DNA from 3 places in the Lysinibacillus sp. A1 genome. Region 3 is predicted to be linked to each of the others. Evidence: riboswitches for the same ligand, from Rfam matches in the RefSeq annotation. Region 3 holds a riboswitch; each other region holds the start of a gene.
The links. A riboswitch is a leader RNA that binds a small molecule or an ion and turns the genes downstream of it on or off. The one in region 3 is predicted to bind cobalamin.
Positions count from the first base shown of each region.

Region 1: it holds a riboswitch for cobalamin, as region 3 does, so the genes downstream of both, PI85_RS08825 (ferredoxin) here and PI85_RS15010 (ABC transporter substrate-binding protein) in region 3, are expected to answer to the same signal.
Region 2: it holds a riboswitch for cobalamin, as region 3 does, so the genes downstream of both, cobT (nicotinate-nucleotide--dimethylbenzimidazole phosphoribosyltransferase) here and PI85_RS15010 (ABC transporter substrate-binding protein) in region 3, are expected to answer to the same signal.

Region 1 covers NZ_JSZM01000011.1:213,292-220,130, reverse strand. The annotation lists gene PI85_RS08850 (S8 family peptidase) at 1-219, opposite strand, end outside; gene PI85_RS08845 (energy-coupling factor ABC transporter ATP-binding protein) at 358-1,206, opposite strand; gene cbiQ (cobalt ECF transporter T component CbiQ) at 1,203-1,976, opposite strand; gene PI85_RS08835 (energy-coupling factor ABC transporter substrate-binding protein) at 1,982-2,254, opposite strand; gene PI85_RS08830 (energy-coupling factor ABC transporter permease) at 2,256-3,002, opposite strand; cobalamin riboswitch at 3,146-3,331, opposite strand; cobalamin riboswitch at 3,593-3,775, shown strand; gene PI85_RS08825 (ferredoxin) at 3,919-4,290, shown strand; gene cobJ (precorrin-3B C(17)-methyltransferase) at 4,295-5,962, shown strand; gene PI85_RS08815 (sirohydrochlorin chelatase) at 5,977-6,839, shown strand, end outside.
Region 2 covers NZ_JSZM01000012.1:564,572-571,410, forward strand. The annotation lists gene miaA (tRNA (adenosine(37)-N6)-dimethylallyltransferase MiaA) at 1-667, shown strand, start outside; gene hfq (RNA chaperone Hfq) at 765-995, shown strand; gene PI85_RS12220 (rhodanese-like domain-containing protein) at 1,091-1,393, shown strand; gene PI85_RS12225 (hypothetical protein) at 1,443-1,838, opposite strand; gene PI85_RS12230 (DMT family transporter) at 2,109-2,963, shown strand; cobalamin riboswitch at 3,024-3,201, shown strand; gene cobT (nicotinate-nucleotide--dimethylbenzimidazole phosphoribosyltransferase) at 3,295-4,350, shown strand; gene PI85_RS12240 (trimeric intracellular cation channel family protein) at 4,419-5,024, opposite strand; gene PI85_RS12245 (methionine gamma-lyase family protein) at 5,369-6,619, shown strand; gene PI85_RS12250 (MerR family transcriptional regulator) at 6,777-6,839, shown strand, end outside.
Region 3 covers NZ_JSZM01000017.1:82,596-89,434, reverse strand. The annotation lists gene PI85_RS15030 (heterodisulfide reductase-related iron-sulfur binding cluster) at 1-57, opposite strand, end outside; gene PI85_RS15025 (cob(I)yrinic acid a,c-diamide adenosyltransferase) at 293-856, opposite strand; gene PI85_RS15020 (adenosylcobinamide amidohydrolase) at 869-2,329, opposite strand; gene PI85_RS15015 (iron ABC transporter permease) at 2,326-3,327, opposite strand; gene PI85_RS15010 (ABC transporter substrate-binding protein) at 3,324-4,295, opposite strand; cobalamin riboswitch at 4,439-4,620, opposite strand; gene PI85_RS15005 (acyl-CoA dehydrogenase family protein) at 4,680-6,347, opposite strand; gene PI85_RS15000 (class I adenylate-forming enzyme family protein) at 6,349-6,839, opposite strand, start outside.

The DNA of each region.
Region 1 (6,839 bases), on a different contig from region 3:
ATGTACGTTTTTATCAAGGCCAGAATGCTTGATAATAATCGTATCCTTACTCATCCATTTGTCTTCATTTGTAAGATTCTTACCTGCATGTTGTGAATTGCTTGCTACTACATTCTTCGCACTTTGTTGTGGTGTCTCCTCAGCAAAAGCTGAAGCGACAGGAACCATTAATGCAGCGGATGCTACGACAGCGACTGATTTTTTTAACCAACTTTTCAATTGTATCTCTCCTTGATGTTCTATAATATGTCTCGACTATACTAATACGGTTAAACGTTAGAAAAGTTTCGCAAATGAGGAAAAATTTTCTCTGTAATTTAAAAACGGACTGTCCGTTACTTTTTATGGATGATACCATTACGCCTCTACATATAGCTGTTCAATCAATTGCAGTAAGTCATGCTTAGAGCGAGGAATTGAAATATTTTCTTGCCATAATTTCTTTTTTTGTAGAGCCAAAGCCATGTCAAATACCCATGGTCGTTCAAGATGTGCCCGTTTTAGCAATTCTTCTTCATAAAATAAGGCGACAGGGTCACCATTATAAATAATTTTTCCTGCCTCCATGACAATCATTTGATCGGCCCATTCATAGGCAAGGGCAATGTCGTGAGTCGCAAGGATAATCGTTCTTTCATGGCCTTCTACTTTGGCTAAGTATTGAAAAACTTGTGTAGCGTAATAGCTATCAAGACCCGCCGTTGGTTCATCTAATAAAAGGACAGTCGGTTCCATCGCTAATACACCTGCCATGGCCACACGCTTTTTCTGCCCTACGCTTAAAAAGTGAATGGGTTTATCTAGTAGCTCAGTCACTTCAGTTTGTGCAACAGCCCATGCTATTTTTTCTTCAATTTTTTCCGTAGACCATCCTAGATTCATTGGACCATAGGCGATATCTTGCTTAACAGTTCCTGAAAAAAGCTGATTATCAGCATCTTGAAAGACGATTCCAACCTGTTGGCGGAGAGCCTTTAATGCCTTTCTAGTATATTGAAGCTTTTCCCCATCAAATGAAATGGTCCCAGCTGTTGGTTTCAAAATACCATTAAGGTGCTGAAATAAAGTGGATTTTCCTGCTCCATTATGACCGAGTATAGCGATTTTTTTCCCTTTTGGAATGTTTAATGTAATATCTGTCAAAGCCTTCGTACCATCTGCATAGGCATACGACAAGTTGTTAAGTTTAAAATAAAATGCTGTCATGAGAAGTACCCTCCATATATGATGAGGAATAAAAAAATAGCCGTCATGCCAAGCCAGTTTTTTTTGCTATAGGCGCCCGTTTCATGCCAATAAACAGTTTCACCACCACGGGCCTGCATGGCATGATTAAGCTCTCGACTGCGCTGAAACATTTCAATAAACAACGCGGCAATTAGCATGGATACTGAACGTAACCATTGCATGGGTGAGTGGTAGCCAAGCCGGGCTTGCTGGGCCAAATGAATTTTTTGCATGCTTTCTAAAAAAATAAAAATAAAACGATAGGTGAGTTCTACTAGCTCAACTAATAAAGTAGGGAGCCGCCATTGTCGGAGCACATAACATATTCCTTGTACTGATGTCGTTAAAATTAAAAAATATAAGCAACTTATACTGCCAAGTACAATAAAGAATAGTTGCTGGGCGGTAGCGATACTGGCTCTCCCAATAAAAATTGTCCAGTTCATATACGTAAATGCCCCCATATGGGCTGGTAATGTATGCGCTGCTGGCGCTATCGAAATAATGATGGATAAGAGACTTGTGAATAAGAAAAAACCAGGTAGTAATAATAGCTTCGCATAATAGTTTAGTGGAATTTTCGCGCCCCAAATGATAAAAGCACTCATTACAAAAAATGTAATGAGTGAAAGTCGTTCATCTCTCATAATAAGCGTGAATAAAAGTAGTCCTAATGAAAATATCATTTTTTCTAGCGGATGAACGAACGCTAGCTTATTGAGATACGCATACTTATCAATGAGTAACATAATCCTTAACCTTCTTTATGCTTGCCACGCATATAGCCAATAAAGTAGCCGATAAAACCAGCACCAATAGCTGCTTGTAGCACGAATAATAAGCTTTCAATTTCACCACTAGGTGGTTCCCACAAACTATCAAACCATGGCTCATATTCTGCATTGATTTCCCCAATGGCTGCTTCTGCTTCACCGTCGGCTCCTCCAAATTCTGCTCCTTTTTGGACGAAAAGAGGGATAATGGCCAATAGCACCACGATGGCTAAAAGTAATAAATTTCGTTTCATATTAGTGCGCCTCCTTTGTAGAGAAAACACGTAAAGATTTTAATTCGCTAATATTATATTTTTTCAAGAAGTTCATGACAATAACTGTTAATATTCCTTCACTCACAGCTAATGGGATTTGTGTTAAGGCAAAAATACTTGCGAACTTTGTAAAGGAAGCCATAAAGCCTCCAACTTCAGATGGGAAGGCTAGTGCTAATTGAACGGAAGTCACCACATATGTACCTAAATCCCCAAGCATAGCCGCAAAGAAAACAGCTAATGAAAACGATAACCCCATTTGTTGCGCCCCTTTAAATACAAAGTAGGCGATAAACGGGCCTACGATAGCCATCGAAAAAGCATTAGCCCCTAATGTTGTGATCCCACCATGTGCTAAAAGTAAAGATTGGAATAATAAAACAATTGTCCCGATGACACTCATCGCTAACGGTCCAAATAATACTGTCCCGAGACCTACTCCTGTTGGATGTGAGCAGCTCCCTGTAACTGAAGGGATTTTTAAGGCTGATAGGACAAAGGCAAACGCACCGGACAGCCCCAGAATCATTTTTGTTTCAGGGTTTTCTTCAATTGTTTTACGAATAGAGCGCAATCCTAAAATAATAAATGGGATGGAGATTGCCCACCAAAAAATAGCCCATTCGATTGGTAAAAACCCTTCCATGATATGCATGGCGAAGGCACGCTTTGGCACCATTAAAAAAGCCAATAGAAAATAACTAAATTTCCACCAAGACAGCTTCAATTTTCTTCCTCCAAACTGTAAATAGATTTTTAGAATGTAGCGTGCGTAATAAAAAAGCACTTTTCCGTTGTTGGAAAAGTGCATAGCTAAAAAAGCAAATAACATTTTCATCTGCTAAGCCGCACACCTATCCTCGTAGGCTGAAACGATCACTTATTTTCGGCAGGTCTCCTGGCTCTAGTTCAACACTTTATAGGTCTTCCCATCTATTGGACAGTGACATGTTCTATAAAGCTCCCTATTACAGTGGCGGGACCGCGCCGGACTTAAACCGGCTTCCCTTTTAAGCAAAATGACGAGCATTTTACACCGAAAAATAGTAAGTTGTGAGATTTCACGACAAAGTGTATCACGAATTTCCATAAATATGCTATACTTTTTTTATAAAAAATTAAAAATAGAATATCAATGTCGAAAATTCTGATAACTAACGTTTTTTAGGATTAAAGAAGGCAAATTCAATTTTTTAATAGCTTTCAACCCTCCTATGAAATTGATAAATTTGTCATGATTTTTTAAAGAAATATTGAAATTTTAAAATAATAAGATATGATTAAGACAGTTTTCTATTATATATACGATTAAAAATTTCATATAAAACGTCGATAAGTGCTCGAAGAACTCGAGATAATAGGGAAATTGGTGAAAGTCCAATACAGCCCCCGCTACTGTAATAGCTGATGAAATCGCAATGCCACCTGTGCAAACTAGGGAAGGTGCGACAGTAAAATGAAGCTTAAGTCAGGAAACCTGCTTATCAGATTGTGCATGCAAACTTTTCGGAGGGAGAAGTTGAAGCAAAAGCGAGGATCTGTCTTTCAATCTATTCGTTTTTATTTGGCTTCTACAAACCTTTACTCTTCGGCAGAGTAAAGGTTTTTTCTTTTTTCCAAAAGCAAATGAGGGGAGATATAAGATGACAACGTGGAATTTAGAGGGGATGAAAACACATCTCTTTATTTGCAATGGCAGTAGCTGTATGAACAAGGGTGGGGAGGAAATTACCCAAGCTATACGAGATGAAATACAGCGTAACGCACTAGATAAAGAAATACATACGACAAGAACGCGCTGTAATGGACGATGCAAGGATGCTTGTGTTGTAATTGCTTACCCTCAGGGGAATTGGTATCGTGTACCATCAACGGAGCATGCTAGAACACTTGTACAGGATTTGCATCATGAATCCTTATATAACGATCATGTTTTTACACTTCGAGAAGGGACATTACAGCGAACAGCGCAAACGACAGCCATTAAAGGGATTGAAAAGGTGAAAGAGGGGTAAAAACATGGCGCAAAAAGGGAAAATTTTCGTAGTAGGCTTTGGGCCTGGAGACTTTAAGCATATTACGACACGTGCAGTAGAGGCTTTACAACAAAGTGATATGATCATAGGCTATAAAACCTATGTTGAGCTGATTCAAGATTTAGTCAGCGCAAAATCCATTGTCAGTACAGGTATGACAGAGGAAGTGTCACGTGCTCAGGAGGCCGTTCGTCAAGCAGAGGCAGGAAGTATTGTTTCGGTCATTTCGAGTGGAGATGCGGGCGTTTATGGTATGGCGGGATTAGTGTATGAAGTATTAATTGAGCTAGGCTGGACAGAGGCAACTGGTATTGAAGTGGAGATTGTCCCAGGTATTTCAGCTATCAATTCATGTGCTAGTTTACTTGGTGCACCCATTATGCATGATGCTTGTACCATTAGTTTGAGTGACCATCTTACGCCATGGAATTTAATTGCGAAGCGTGTGGAAGCCGCAGCTATGGCCGATTTTGTTATTGCTTTATACAATCCTAAAAGTGGTCGCCGTACAAGACAAATTGTCGAAGCGCAACGAATTCTTTTAGAATATCGTTCTCCTGACACACCAGTAGGGCTTGTAAAAAGTGCCTATCGAGAACGTCAGGAAGTGACGATGACGACATTGGCAAAAATGTTGGAACATGATATTGGTATGCTGACAACGGTTATTATCGGAAACTCATCTACGTTCTTCTATGATAATAAAATGATTACACCGCGTGGCTACCAACGTAAATATACACTTGGCGAGGAAAAACAGCCATTACGTCCACATCAACGCTTACGGGAAGAAAATGAGCCATGGGCGATGAATCAAGAGACAGGAACAGCACGAAATGACTTTGCGGCAGACCCTAATGCAGGGAGAATGAATAAACCCAGTATAGCCGTTATGCCAAAGCCGCAAAAAACAGCACTTGAAATGGCTACAGCTGCGCTTGCAATGGTAAAGGGAACAAGTGCTATCAAGGCTACGCCAAAGCTTGTACAACAAAAAATAGAATCAATTTTTGAATTGGCAGTGAGCCCTGGCGTGGCCAATAAATTTTTCACACCACAGCAAATGATGACGTTAGCAGAGGTCGTAGGAGAAGAAGGATCAATGGAATATACACCAGATCATCAAATCCATTTAAAAATACCTACAACAACGCCTGAACGTATCACTGAGAAATTACAGGAAGTAGGCTTTTTATTAGCACCAATTGGTGATGTGTTGTCGTTGAAGGCTTGTGATTTTTGCTACGGTGAAAAAGCAGATTCCATTCCGTATGCGGAGGAAATTCAAGAAAAGCTTGGTGGTATGTCATTACCGAAAACGTTAAATATTGGCTTCAATGGCTGTGGGATGGCTTGTTATCGAGCCGTGTTTGATGATATTGGGATTGTTTATCGCAAAAGTAAATTTGATGTCTTTATTGGGGCGAAGCCAGTCGGACGTACGGCTCATGCAGCACAGCCTGTTGTAGAAGGTTTGGAGCCTGATCAATTAATCCCTTTAATTACAGATATTATTGAAGAATATAAAGCCAATGCGCATCCAAACGAACGTCTATTTAAATACTTCAAGCGGGTGAAAAAGATATTGCATTTTACGTATCAAGATATGTCTTCCAAAATAAAAATAGAGCCAGCTCCGTGCGGCGACTAGTGAGGAGAAAAGTGATGAAAGCTATATTATTTGTTGGCCATGGCAGCCGTTTAGCAGCAGGAAATGATGAGGTGCGTACATTTATCGAGCAAATGAAATCTCGCATTGATGAACAATATTTAGTGGAAACATGTTTCCTTGAATTTGCTTCTCCTAATATTGAAGAAGGTATTACAAACTGTGTGAAAAAGGGTGCTTCAGAGGTACATGTCATCCCGATTATTTTACTTCATGCAGGTCATTCCAAGCTACATATTCCAGCAGAAATCGAGCATGCTCGTGAGCATTATCCGAATATCACATTCACATATGGTCAAACAATTGGCATTCATGAAGAAATATTTGCGATATTACAAGATCGTTTAGTTGAAATTGGATTTGATACTGAACAAGAACAGGAAGACACAGCCATTTTATTAATTGCTCGAGGAGGCAGTGATCCTTATGCAAATGGAGATTTCTATAAAATTACACGATTGCTATGGGAAAAACTACCTGTTAAATACGTAGAAAGTGCCTTTATGGGCGTAACGGACCCACGTGTTGAAGAAGGCATTGAACGCTGTGTCAAACTAGGTGCTAAAAAAATTATTATGCTTCCTTACTTTTTATTCACAGGTATTTTAATGGAGCGTATGCATGTTATGTGTGAGAAATTCAATGAGCAATTTCCAACAAGTGAGATTCAAATTGCCAACTACTTTGGCTACCATGAACGTTTACAAAATGTTCTATTAGAACGTATTGAGCAAGCGGTGAATGGTACATCAACAGGTATGAAGGATCTTGAAGATTATCGGGCTTACGCTGCTATTCATGGGCATGCACATCATCATCACCATCATGATCACGACCATGATCACCATCATGACCATAA
Region 2 (6,839 bases), on a different contig from region 3:
AGTGGCCGATTATCAAAAGCTAGTAAGAGCGAAAATTGCTGACATACAAGCTCGTCATAAATTACCGATTATAGTAGGTGGCTCGGGCTTATATGTACAAGCTGTTCTGTTTGATTTTCAATTTACTGATGAAAAAGTGGATGAGGCAGCACGTCAAGCCTATTATGATGAATTAGCGAAGCTTGGTCCTGAGGCCATGCACGATAAATTAAAACAACTAGACCCTCAAACTGCAGAGGCCATTCATCCAAATAATACACGTCGTGTCATTCGCGCATTAGAGATGCTAGAATTAAACGGTGTGTCGAAGGCAGCTGAAGCTCAAAATCGAGGTGAAGTGCCTCTCTATAATCACTTGATCTTAGGGCTAGGTCAAAATATGTCACGAGACGTGCTTTATGACCGTATTAACCGCCGTGTCGATTTGATGATGGAGAATGGTCTTTTAGAAGAGGTCAGAGGGCTATGGCAACAAAATATCCGAGGTGTGCAGTCTATACAAGCCATTGGTTATAAGGAATTATATGATTATTTAGATGGTAAATGTTCGCTAGAAGGCGCTCTTGACAGCTTAAAACAAAACTCTCGCCGCTATGCAAAAAGGCAACTTACTTATTTCCGCAATAAAATGGATGTCCATTTTGTGATGACAGATGAGCAATTATAAAATTAAAGAAAAATTTCTAAAAATTACTAATTGATAAATTGGTAGAACGTGCTACTATAGGAATGAAGAGGTAGAAAGTTAGTAGGGAGGCTATTTGATGAAATCAATCAACTTGCAAGATACGTTCTTGAACCAACTACGTAAAAACAGTGTTTTTGTAACTGTATTTCTATTAAACGGATTTCAGTTAAAAGGGACTGTGAAATCATATGATAATTTTACAGTTTTATTATTGGATGCTGAAAATAAGCAGCACCTGATTTACAAGCACGCCATTTCTACATTCGTTCCAGCTAAACAAATAGAATTTTTAGAGACAGAAGCATAAAAAGATTGTTAAACAGTTAGTGTTCTCCACACTGGCTGTTTTTTTTGCTACAGGCTATAATGATAGAGGAAATAGATATTTGGAGGACGAGTTTGATGAAATCAATGGAAACAACACAATTATTAGAACTATTAGATGCAAATGAAGACCTATATATTATTGATGTACGTGAAGAGGATGAAGTTGCACATGGCATGATTCCTGGTGCTCAGCATATTGCTCTTGGGACAATCCCAGAACGTCTTGAGGAATTAGATGAAACTAAGCCATATATTATCGTTTGTAAGGCTGGTGGCCGTTCAGCTAATGCTTGTTTTTATTTAGAGGCACAAGGATTTGATGTGACAAACCTTGAAGGCGGCATGTTAGCTTACGATGGTGAATTAGAATTTAAATAATGACATAATGAAAAAAGAAAGAGTGTATACTCTTTCTTTTTTCATATGCTTATTTTTGGAGTGAGTCCATGACGAGGCTAAAGTTTTTTTCAAAGTTCATGTACGGGTTCACATTTTTTTGGCCGCGAACCTTTGAAGCATAGCTGGCAAAATTTAAACCAGCACCGTATATTTGTAAAGCGCCATTCGCAAGATCTCCCTTTTGTAAAAGCTCAATGCCATCCTTTAAGAAATTTTCACTCTCATCGAAATGACATTCCGCCATGTATTTATCTCCACTATAAAATAATTTCAAATTTTCCATAATGACATACGCTGTTTCTTCACTGATGGAAGCATCAACATTCATTAATAACTGATTAATCGGTTTCACTAACTGAGCGTAATGACTATCATAATTTTCACAAGTCTCCGCAATCGCGTTTCTTAATTCTCTTGCATTCATTCTAACTCCTCCTAAAAAGAAAATTTTATCCTTACCTATGAAGTAATTAGCGTTTCCTTTTCCCTTTATCTATAAATCGTACTCTGTAATTTTCAGAAATATGTTACAATTATATCGATGAAGGAGGGATTTTGTATGTTTCGTTCAATAGCACCCCCAACAATGTCTTTACAGTAGAATCTACTGTTAAGGCATACAATAACAGTTTGCTCATTTTCAATAGATTCTACTGTGTAGGTTAATACTTATACGTAGAAAGTAGGAATTGTAATGAGCGGAAAATTAGCGTTTGTATTATCCATGATTATTTTTGGTGCAGTTGGTGTTTTTGCCAAGTATATCCCTTTGTCTTCAAGTGAAATCGCTTTTTGGATGAGTTTAATTGGTGCTTGTTTTTTGATAGTGATTTTTATTTTTAAAAAGAAAAGTTTAACGAAAAGAAGTATTCTCAAAAATAAGTGGAAATTAATTCTTTCTAGTGTTGCCTTATGTGGGAATTGGATTTTCTTATTTCAGGCTTATAAAGAAACAACAATTGCTAATGCTGCACTCAGTTATTATTTTGCACCAATACTAGTTATCTGTTTATCTCCAATAATCTTAAAAGAGAAGCTAGTTGGCAGAAAAATACTGTATGTCTGTGTGGCTATTATCGGACTATTTTTGATTGTCCAAAGTCAAGGCACTGGAGACAGTAAACATTTTATTGGTATTGTCTACGGTCTTATCGCTGCATGCTTTTATACAGCTCTAACATTTACAAATAAATGTATATGTGGCTTAAAAGAACCGGAAAATACAATTATTCAACTATCTTTAGCAGCTTTTTTCCTTTGTTTTTATATACTTGGAACAACAGGGTTTCAGGTTATGACACTCAATTTTAAGTCAGTCCTATTATTAATGACATTAGGTATTGTCCATGCAGGGGTTGGATTTTTATTGTTCTTTTGGGGCATGTCAAAGCTGAAAGGGCAAAGTATAGCCATTCTTAGCTATATAGATCCACTGACATCATTAGTCATTTCAACGATGATTATTGGAGAAAAAATGACGCTTCTACAAATAATAGGAGCGGTACTATTATTAGGGTCAACATTGCTAAGCGAGCTAGAAAAAGAATAGGCATACAAAGTATCACATTCAAATATTGACAGAAGAAATATGCTGTCGTAGATTAAAAGTAGTTTAATACAAGCATTAGGTGCCCATTAAGGGAGAATAGGGAATAAAGTGAAAAGCTTTAGCGGACCCGCCACTGTAAAAGGGAGTTTAATAGTGAAGACCACTAGCTCATTGCTGGGAAGGTACTATGAAATGTTGAACTTAAGCCAGGAGACCTGCCTATTTGCTTGAAGAGGATATAGATGATGGAAAAGTCTGTAGTTTATTTGTCATGACAATAAACTACAGGCTTTTTATTTTGTCTTCATGAAGAACGAGAGGAGAAATGACAATGCAATTATTACATGACACAATTCAAAACATTCAAGGCGCTAATAAAAATAGTAGGGAGCAAGCAAGGAAGCGAATAGATATTCTTTGTAAGCCGCCAGGTAGCCTAGGTAAATTAGAGTCCATTGCTGTGCAGCTTTCTGGGATTACAGGACAATTATATCCTGTGATTGATCAAAAGGTGATGATTGTCTGTGCAGCAGATCATGGAGTTTGTAAGGAAGGTGTGACGACGAACCCACAAGATGTTACTTTATTTCAAACATTAAATTTCCCAAAAGGAGGTACAGGTGTTTGCGCGATTGCAAGTGTGACGAATACGAAGGTTGTAACGGTCGATGTTGGAGTAAAGGATGATCTTCCACTCAATTCGGGCGTAATCGTTCAAAAAGTAAAATATGGTACAGATAACATGGCACAAGGCCCTGCTATGTCTAGAGAGGAGGCCATTCAATCTATTGAAGCGGGGATTCGTGTGGCAACAGATGAAATCATAAAAGGAGCCAATCTACTTGGTACAGGTGAGATGGGCATCGGTAATACAACGCCGAGTACTGCGATTTTAGCTGTTTTGACTGGCTATGACCCAATTGAAATAACAGGATTTGGAGCAGGTGTTGGTCAAGGAGGAATTGCTCATAAAGCAGCGGTCATTCAAAAAGCAATTACGCTCAACAAACCCAATCCTAATGATATCATTGATGTTCTAGCTAAAGTTGGAGGGCTAGAGATTGGGGCTATGGCTGGTATCATCCTTGCAGCCGCAAGTCATCGAAAACCTGTTGTGATTGATGGATTTATTTCAACTATTGCTGCGCTTATTGCTTATCAAATTGAACCAAAAGTAAAGGATTTTATTATACCTTCTCATGCATCGGAGGAGCCAGGGGCTAAAATTGCCGCTGAATTACTAGGAGTGGAGCCCATGCTGCACATGAATATGCGGCTAGGAGAAGGTTCCGGTGCAGCCCTAGCCTTTCCCCTATTAGATGCTGCTTGCTCGATGATGAAAAATATGGTGACGCTGGAAGAAGCAATGAATCTTTTGACTAAATAGTTACTGAAAAAAAAAATAAGCGCAAATAGTTAAGGAACCATTTGTGCTTATTTAATCAATGATAGACTCTATGCCCGATTCAACCTTCGCAAAGGTAAACGCCATTTCATCATATAGGAAAGAATACGTAAGGCTGTTATTACCGCAAATAAAATATAAAGGAAGATATCTCCTGTAAAAACTTCAAACCCAATAACAAGTCCTGCGAGAGCAGCCCAAACACCATAGACTTCGTCACGAAGAACAAGTGGTTTTCGTCGAGCTAATAAGTCACGCACGATACCACCACCTGAACCAGTTAAGACCGCAGCTACAATGACAGCGCTGATCGGCATATCCAGCTTTACGGCGTAGAGTGCGCCTTGAATAGCAAATGCTGATAAGCCAATTGCATCTGTGAAATTGCCCCAACGATGCCAGTGTTGAATCAAATGATGAGGAAAAATAAAAAATATGGTAATGGCAGCAAGTGCAATTTGAAACATCATATCCTGTCCCCATAATGTCGTGACAGGTAGCCCGATAAGTAAATTTCGAATAGCCCCTCCACCAAAAGCAGTGACGATACCGAGTATATAAACACCGAATAAATCGTATTCCTCTTCCATTGCAATAATTGCCCCAGAAATAGCAAAGGCAATTGTACCAATAATACTAAAAACATCCCAAGCCATCCCTTTCACCCCTTCTATAAATAAATGAATCTCATTCCTAAAGCATAAAGATCCTGTAAGTAACAAAATCTATGAATTTAATAGCCAAAATTCATCATTAAATACTCTTCTTGAAATAAGTCCGCACATTAGCTTAGCGTAAATTTCGCTGAGAAACAATAGGCAAGTTTTACAGGGACCTATACAAATTGATAAGATGGTAATGAAATAAAGAAAAACATCTGTCATAAGCGTTCATTACAAGTAGACGATTAGGGAATTCTAGGATAATTGAGGTCCATTTAAATATGGAATCAAGTTTACGGAATATATGCATGACAATTGTGAAATGGAGAAGAAAAAGAATGACGTTTACATCTAATTTATCAGCATCGACGCTATCTTTAGCGGCAACAATAGAAGAGAGAGTGAGACCTTTTCATGCTAAGGTGGAAGAGATGGCGTTTTATAACCAGCAAAAAGTGCTAGCGGCATTTCGAAAACATCAAGTTAGTGATTATCATTTACATCCATCCAATGGCTATGGCTATGACGATGAGGGACGCGATAATTTAGAGCGTGTCTATGCTGAGGTGTTTGGTGCAGAGGCTGCCATTGTTCGACCGCAAATTATTTCAGGGACACATGCAATTACGCTTAGTCTATTCGGTGTGCTACGTCCTGGTGATGAGCTGCTTTATATTTCTGGTCAGCCATATGATACGTTACAATCCATTGTCGATGGTGGTGACAAAGATACAGGGTCCCTAAAAGATTATCAAATCGGTTATTCACATGTTGATTTACTGGATAATCAAACCATCGATTGGTCAGGTGTGAAAGGGGCCATAACAGCGAAGACAAAAATGATTGCCATTCAACGATCAAAAGGCTATGCAACACGTCCATCCTTTTCTATCGCAGAAATTGCTGATATGTGTGCAAACATTCGTGAGTTAGCACCGGAGGCCATTATTTTTGTTGATAATTGCTATGGTGAATTTGTAGAAAAGCAAGAGCCTATAGAGATTGGTGCTGATTTAATGGCAGGCTCCCTCATTAAAAATCCTGGTGGAGGATTAGCGAAAATTGGAGGCTATATTGCAGGCAGAGCAGATTTAGTGGAGAAATGTGCGTACCGGATGACATCACCAGGAATTGGGGCAGAAGCAGGAGCGACATTAAATACATTAGGTGATTTTTATCAAGGATTTTTCCTAGCTCCACATGTTGTATCACAAGCATTAAAGGGTGCCATTTTTACGGCAGCTATGCTGGAGGAAATCGGGATGAATACATCTCCAAGTTATCAGGCACATCGGACAGATTTAATACAATCGGTTTCTTTCCAAACCGCACAGCAAATGATCGCCTTTTGTCGGGAAATACAAGCCAACTCGCCAATTAATGCTCATTACGCACCAGAACCAGCCTATATGCCTGGTTATGAAGATGATGTCATTATGGCAGCGGGAACATTTATTCAAGGCTCCAGCATAGAGCTTACAGCAGATGGTCCGATACGTCCGCCTTTTACAGCCTTTATACAGGGTGGACTAACATATGAGCATGTAAAATTTGCAATTTGTAGTGCGGTACAAGCTATTCAAAAATAGAGAGAAGGAAATGGACAAACCGTAAATTTGAATAGTTTTTTACAATTTTCTCTCGGATTGAAAAAAATAATGCCAACCATGTTAGGAAACCTCACATGGTTGGTTGACAGTGAAAAAATTTCGTTATATGATAAGCGGGTATTGGAGGAGGACTTAAATGAGTCGTGAAATTAGACGAACTATGCCGTTATTATCAATGAGTATTGTAATGCAATTAACT
Region 3 (6,839 bases):
TGCATAAAGTACAACCACGACTGTTAAGACAATGTTAGCAATTAATAATGGACTCATGGTTGGTCCCCCCTTGTTTGTCGTAATTTTTCTCTCTTTGTGATAAATTTGCTACCTCATACGGAAATGTTCATCACTTTGATATTATATTCCTATTCTAATAAATGAGTGAGCATTCAGTCAACATAAAACGGAAATATTTCTGATAATTTTATATTCTTACATTTTACAAGAAAAAAAGCCACCCTGATTTTTTTCAAAGTAGCATTTTTTACTTTCTGTAGAAAACTAAATTTTATTTTTTAAAAACATTTCCACTGCGAATATATTCAACATCCGCAACATTTAATCGAGCATTTACTACACGAGCAGCTGCAAATAAATAATCTGATAATCGATTTAAATATTTTTGTACAACTTTTGGCACATCTTCAACTTCTTTCATAAGTGTCACCATCTCACGCTCTGCTCGCCGAGCAACCGTACGCGCAATGTGTAAAGTTGCAGCTGCTGGTGCTCCTCCTGGCAAAATAAAACGTTGTAATGGTGGCGCCTCATCTGATAGTGCATCAATACGAGTCTCTAGCACCTCAATTGGTTGTTCAGTAAGCTTATAATGTCGTTCTTTCATCACGTTTGCTAGATCACCACCAGCATCGAACAGTTCATGTTGAATAGTTTCTAAATCCGTTAAAATATCCTTGAATAGCGCTTGATCTAATTCACTTACAGCTTTACCAATAAAAGAATTTAATTCATCAATAGCCCCATACGTTTCAACACGTAAACTATCTTTATCAACGCGTCCTCCTATAAGACTTGTTTTACCCGTATCCCCTGTTTTTGTGTACAGCTTCATTTCGCTCATCTCCTAAAATTGATTTTTGTAATTTCTGATAGCCTGAACCGTAGTTTCAAAAACACCCTTTGCAATCATTTTACCAACTTCCGTAATAGGACCACCATATAACATTTCTTTCCCTTTTTGAGTTGCTGCAATTAAAAGGCTATCTGTAGCAGTACCTGTAGCAATCGTTCCACTACGCTCATCACGAATATTTTCTGATTGCATAGCTTTCGTTTTCGCTTCTGTAGCTGTCATCATGGCCTGAAAAAATGCTTCCTCCGATAAACAGCCGTTGATAATTACCCATGTATTAATAGTACCAATATATGGTTTATCCTGCCTTTCGTGCACACGAGATACATCTACTGCATTCCCTACACCAGCAGTAACAGCTACTATCACACTGCCAAATGGTGCAGAAATTTCATTGATCGCCACAAGAGCTGTTGGCACTGCTGTCAGCATGACAACTGTATTCGTAGGCGAAAAATGGCCTCTTTGCAAAAATTCATTAACCTCTCTCTTTACATCACTAATCACATAATCACTAGGAACAGAGCGGTTTAACAAGCAATTATGCCATCCAATTCCAGGGTTATGGACAGCAGAGGATACCGTTTTTATAGGAATCTCTGACTGAAGCTGAATAAAGTGTTCCGTTATTATAAAATGTTCTTTTTTTATTACAGCTCGCTGTTGATAGTCGCTTGCTGCAGGCATCATCGTAATTTGCGGTTTAGGAATTTCTGGATGAGCATAAGTAGCTACTCGTGCTTGATAAATTTCTTCAATCTGAGAAGCAATTAATACTTCATGTGGTGCCCCGAAAGCTCTCATTTGTCCACTTTCCATGAGCAATAATTCATCACAATAGAGAGAGGCTAAATTCATATCATGTAATACCATCACTACCGTTAAACCACACTCCACAGCTTCCTTCCGCACCATATCTAAAATTTGCCGCTGATGGGCAATGTCTAAATGATTTGTCGGCTCATCTAGCAGTAAAATTTCCGCAGTTTGAGCAAGAGCCTGTGCAACAAAAACTCTTTGCTGTTCACCACCCGATAAGAATTCCATCGGTGTATGCTCATAACGTTTTATGCCTGTTTGCAGCATTGCATGTTGAACTGCTTGTTCATCTTGCTCAGACCAACTTGAAAAAAAGCCTGTTTGATGTGGATAACGTCCAAGCGAAATAGCCTCTCTTACACTGTTTGAGAAAGCGTTCGCATGGAGCTGTGGTAAAACAGCCATTTTTTTTGCTAAAGCACGGGCATTGTAGGAAAGAATGCTTTTTCCATCAATAGAAATCGTGCCCTCAACTGCTGGTAGAATACCACTCATTACCTTTAATAATGTTGATTTCCCACTACCATTTGGCCCTAAAATGCCAAGAATCTTTCCTTTTCCAACTGTAAAGCTTATATCATTGACGATCGGTACGTCTTCATAACCACCTGATAGATGTTCAACAACAATCACGCCCGTACCCCCTTGCCTCTTCGTTGCTTATAAAAAATATAGGAAAAAACAGGCGCTCCAATAAATGCAGTAATGACACCAATGGGCAGTTCCCTTGGCAAGATGATGGTTCTTGCAACTAAATCACAAATAATAAGTAATGTTGCCCCATTAAAAAATGATAATGGAAGTAAATGACGGTGATCAGAACCCCAAATCATTCTTGTCATATGTGGTACAACTAACCCTACAAAGCCAATTGTGCCTGAAACAGCAACTGCTGCTCCAGTTAGCATGGAGCCACCTACTAAAATCAAATACTTACTTCGCTTTACATTGACACCTAAATGCTTCGCTCTTTCTTCCCCATATAACAAAACATTAAGCTCACGTCTCTGTGTCCACAGCATAAGGGAACCAACAATGACAAATGGGATAATCATTTGAACATACGGCCAGCCACGCATAGAAACAGAACCGAGTAGCCAGCCGATTACTTGGCGCAGTTCCTCTCCCGATAAAGCAATCATTAACGAGATTAACGATCCTAAAAATGAACTAAAGATAACACCTGTTAAAATCAGTGTTTCCATCTTTAAAGAACGGTCCACTACTCTAGCAAAGCTCATCACTATCACCATTGTAATGATTGCGCCTATCATGCTAAAGGTAGGTAAGGCATACAAGCCTACAACAGGCATAGAAATACTAAAAAAGATTGTCATGACTGCGCCGACAGAAGCACCAGATGAAATACCTAATGTATATGGATCTGCTAATGGATTTTTGAGCAAGCCTTGGAAAGCCGCTCCCGCAATGGCGAGAGAAGCTCCTACTAGCCCCGCTAAAAGCACACGGGGCAGGCGAATTTTCCAAAAGATATTGGCAGCTGTTTCATCAACTGACTGATTCCACAACACTTCTATCGGAATATGAACAGAGCCTATAGCGACGCCACACCAGATGCTAATGATAAGAAGCGTACATGTTAATACATAGGCTGTTGCTACTTTTTTCACTTAAATACCTCAGGGTAGATAGCTTTTGCTAATTCCTCAAGGCCATCCGCTAAACGTGGTCCCTGACGGCTTGTTGTGCTTTCATCTACTTGCACAATAGCATTATTTTTCACTGCATTTATTGTATCGAAACCAGCACGCTTTGGTATTTTTGTTAAAATATCAGGTACATAACTATATGTCACCACGATGACATCTGGATTTTTTGTGATAATTTGTTCTGCACCAATTTCATACCAATTATCACCGTCTGCTGCTACATTTTTTGCATGGATCATCTCCAGCATTGCGTTCATAAATGTGCCTTGTCCAGCTGTATAAATATTAGGTTCATCAGAGGCTTCTACAAAAACGTTCTTAGGTTCAACGTCTTTCACTTTCCCCTGAACCTCTTCCACTTTCGCCTTCATGTCAGCAATGATTTTTTCGGCTTCTGGTAATTTCCCTGTAGCACGCCCAAGCTGTTCAATCGTTGTATAGGTTTCATTAAAATCTTGGGCATTTTTTACAACAAATACTTTCACGTCCGCCGATTCTAGCTGTGCTATAGCTGATTCCGAAAGAGACATGCTAGATTCATGAGCAAAAACGATATCTGGCTTTAAGGCAATAATTTGTTCAATATTGTACTCCATGCCACCAACTTTTTCTTTTTCAGCTACCTCTGGTGGATAATCGTCGTTGTCTGTAACCCCTACTATTTCATCCTTTAAACCTAGGCCAAACAATATTTCTGTATTACTTGGAATAAGTGACACTATTTTCTCAGGAGGAGCCTCTAGTGTAATATCCTTCCCAATAGCATCCGTTATAGTCATAGGGAATGTTGCTTCTTCCGCCTTAGATGTTTCTTGTTGTGTTTGTTCTTTTGTAGGTGTGGAATTGTCTTTTTGTGCCTCTTGTCCACAAGCTGCTAGCAACCCTATCGTTAAAAATGCCGATACCCCTATTTTCCAAAATTTCTTCATGTGAATCCTCCTTCGTTGATTTGTGCGTTCAGGTGTTAGAAATATTGTTCCATCAAAATAAGACCCCTCATCTTCGAATGATGAGGGGTCAAAATCGCACCAAAAAACTGATACAAAATCCACCATCCTATCCTCGTAGGCTGTCATGTCTATGCTATAAAGGCAGGTCTCCTGGCTTGTGCATTACGTTTTTTCAAGCCTTCCCGAAATCTTCAGTGGCATCATTTGAAAAAACTCACACTTACAGTGGCGGGACCGCATCGGAATTACACCGATTTCCCTTTTCACTTTACATAAGTAAAGAACCTTTATACTATTCAGTTGATTTTATTATACATGAAATTAAAAAAAGTCGCCTCTATATCAAGGCGACTCCAAAGGTTATTAGACGATTTCAGCAAAATACTGTACGGTTTTCATCGGAGCACCAATCGTTCGTAATGACCAAGTTTGCTCTAAATAAACATCCGCTAGTTTGTCATATTTCCCACCAAATTTTTGTGCCCACTCAACGGCTACGACACTTTCATATAATTGAGCCATTTTTTTGGCAACATCCTTTGCTTCAAACGTTTTTGTCGCTTCATCGAGAGTACTAAAAATTTGTAAGGTTGCCGATAGTTTAGTTAATTGCTCTTGAACGATTTTCACTAATGAATGGTCTGTTAAAACTTCTAATCGCGCGCCCATCTCTTGAATAAACAATTCATGTGCCCTGTATTTATCCACTAAGCGAATAAGCTCCAAAGCTAGTATATTAGACGTACCCTCCCATACCGTCAACACTTGCGCATCTCTCAGTAAGCGTGGTGTTACAAAGTCCTCAATATAGCCATTCCCTCCATGTAGCTCAATTGCTTCACTTGCATAATGGACCGCTTGCTCTGCCGTTTCCTTTTTCATAATGGCAATATATAAACGGTTCATGATGATGTCTTGTTCTGTTCCCTGACCACTTGTCACTTTATCGTATAATTGAATAAGATCAAAAATCGTGGCTACTTCTACATGCAGCTTAGCGGCATATTTACCTAATGTATCCTGGATCATAGGATACTGTGTTAAAGGTTTACCAAAGGCATATCGATTTGACACATAGTGCTTCGCCTCTAAGAAGCCACGGCGCATAATACCAATGGATGCCACAGCATTACAAATTCTTGATAAATTAAGCGCCTCCAGCATATAATAAATCCCTTTATTTTGATCACCAACTACATACGCGAGTGCTCCATCAAACTCAACCTCACCAGATGGAACGGCTTTCACACCTAATTTATCTTTTAGTCGTCGAATACGAAGATGGTTAGCCGATCCATCTTCATTTCGCCATGGAACTGCAAATAGGGTTAATCCTTTAGAGCCTGCTTGTGCACCCTCTATTCGTGCCAATACCATTGCAACCCCACACATCCCTGCATTGGAGGCAAAATACTTTTCACCATAGAGGCGGTATTCATTCTCCACAAGTTTTGCTTCTACTACATTCGCACCAACATCCGAGCCTCCTTGTCGCTCTGTTAAAAAAGTCGCTCCCTCATATAGCTCCATATCGCCTGTTGCACAAACATGCGGTAAGAAGCGCTGCTTAACTTCTTCCTCTGCATAATGGTCTAATAAATAGGCAGTGGCCATCGTTAACGTCACAGGGCAATAAAAACCGGGCTCTGCATGTGACAGTAAATAACCTTGTGCAAAACTATAGACATAATTCCCTTTGTGACCTAGTTGGGGAATATCTTTATGCACATAGCCAACAATCCCCGTATTATATGTCTCCTCAATTGTTTTTTTGTAGCCGTCATTGACCCATACCTCTGAAACCTCTTCGCCATAGGCATTATACCTTTGAAGGCGAGGCTCTCCTTGTCGATCAGTATGTTTCGCCCTCACGTCTATAGCACCCGCACATAGCTCACCAAAGTCCATCAATTCCCGATGCGCATAAGATAAAAATTCTTTATCCAGCATCATTTCCAACACTTTTTGAAGCGTATCATCATCTGTAAAGAAATTGCTTGTGCCTGCTATTTCCTGTTGTAAAACTTTCATGCTATCTCACCTCTTGTCCTTTCAAAGATTGTTTTAAAATTTTGCCTGACGCATTCCTTGGTAGCGCTTCCACTTTTTCGAAAATACGCGGTATTTTATACTTAGCAAGCTGCCCCTCTAAATGATCTTTTAGAGCCTCTTCATTAATATCCTGTTTAGCGGAATAAACAGCCTTCACTGTCTCTCCCCATTGTGGATGTGGAACACCAACCACTGCCGCTTCAAATATCCCCTCAAAGCTTAAAAGGCAATCTTCAATTTCTTTCGGATAAATATTGACTCCACCCGAAATAATCACATCTTTTTTTCGATCAACAATCCAAATAAAACCGTCTTCATCCTTACGAGCTAGATCTCCTGTTTTTAACCAACCGTCTATAAAGGCCGCACTAGTTGCCGCTTCATCTCTGTAGTAGCCAAGCATATTACCCTCACCAAATAAAACGATTTCCCCTACTTCTCCTGCTGGTACATCTTCGCCACTATCGTTAA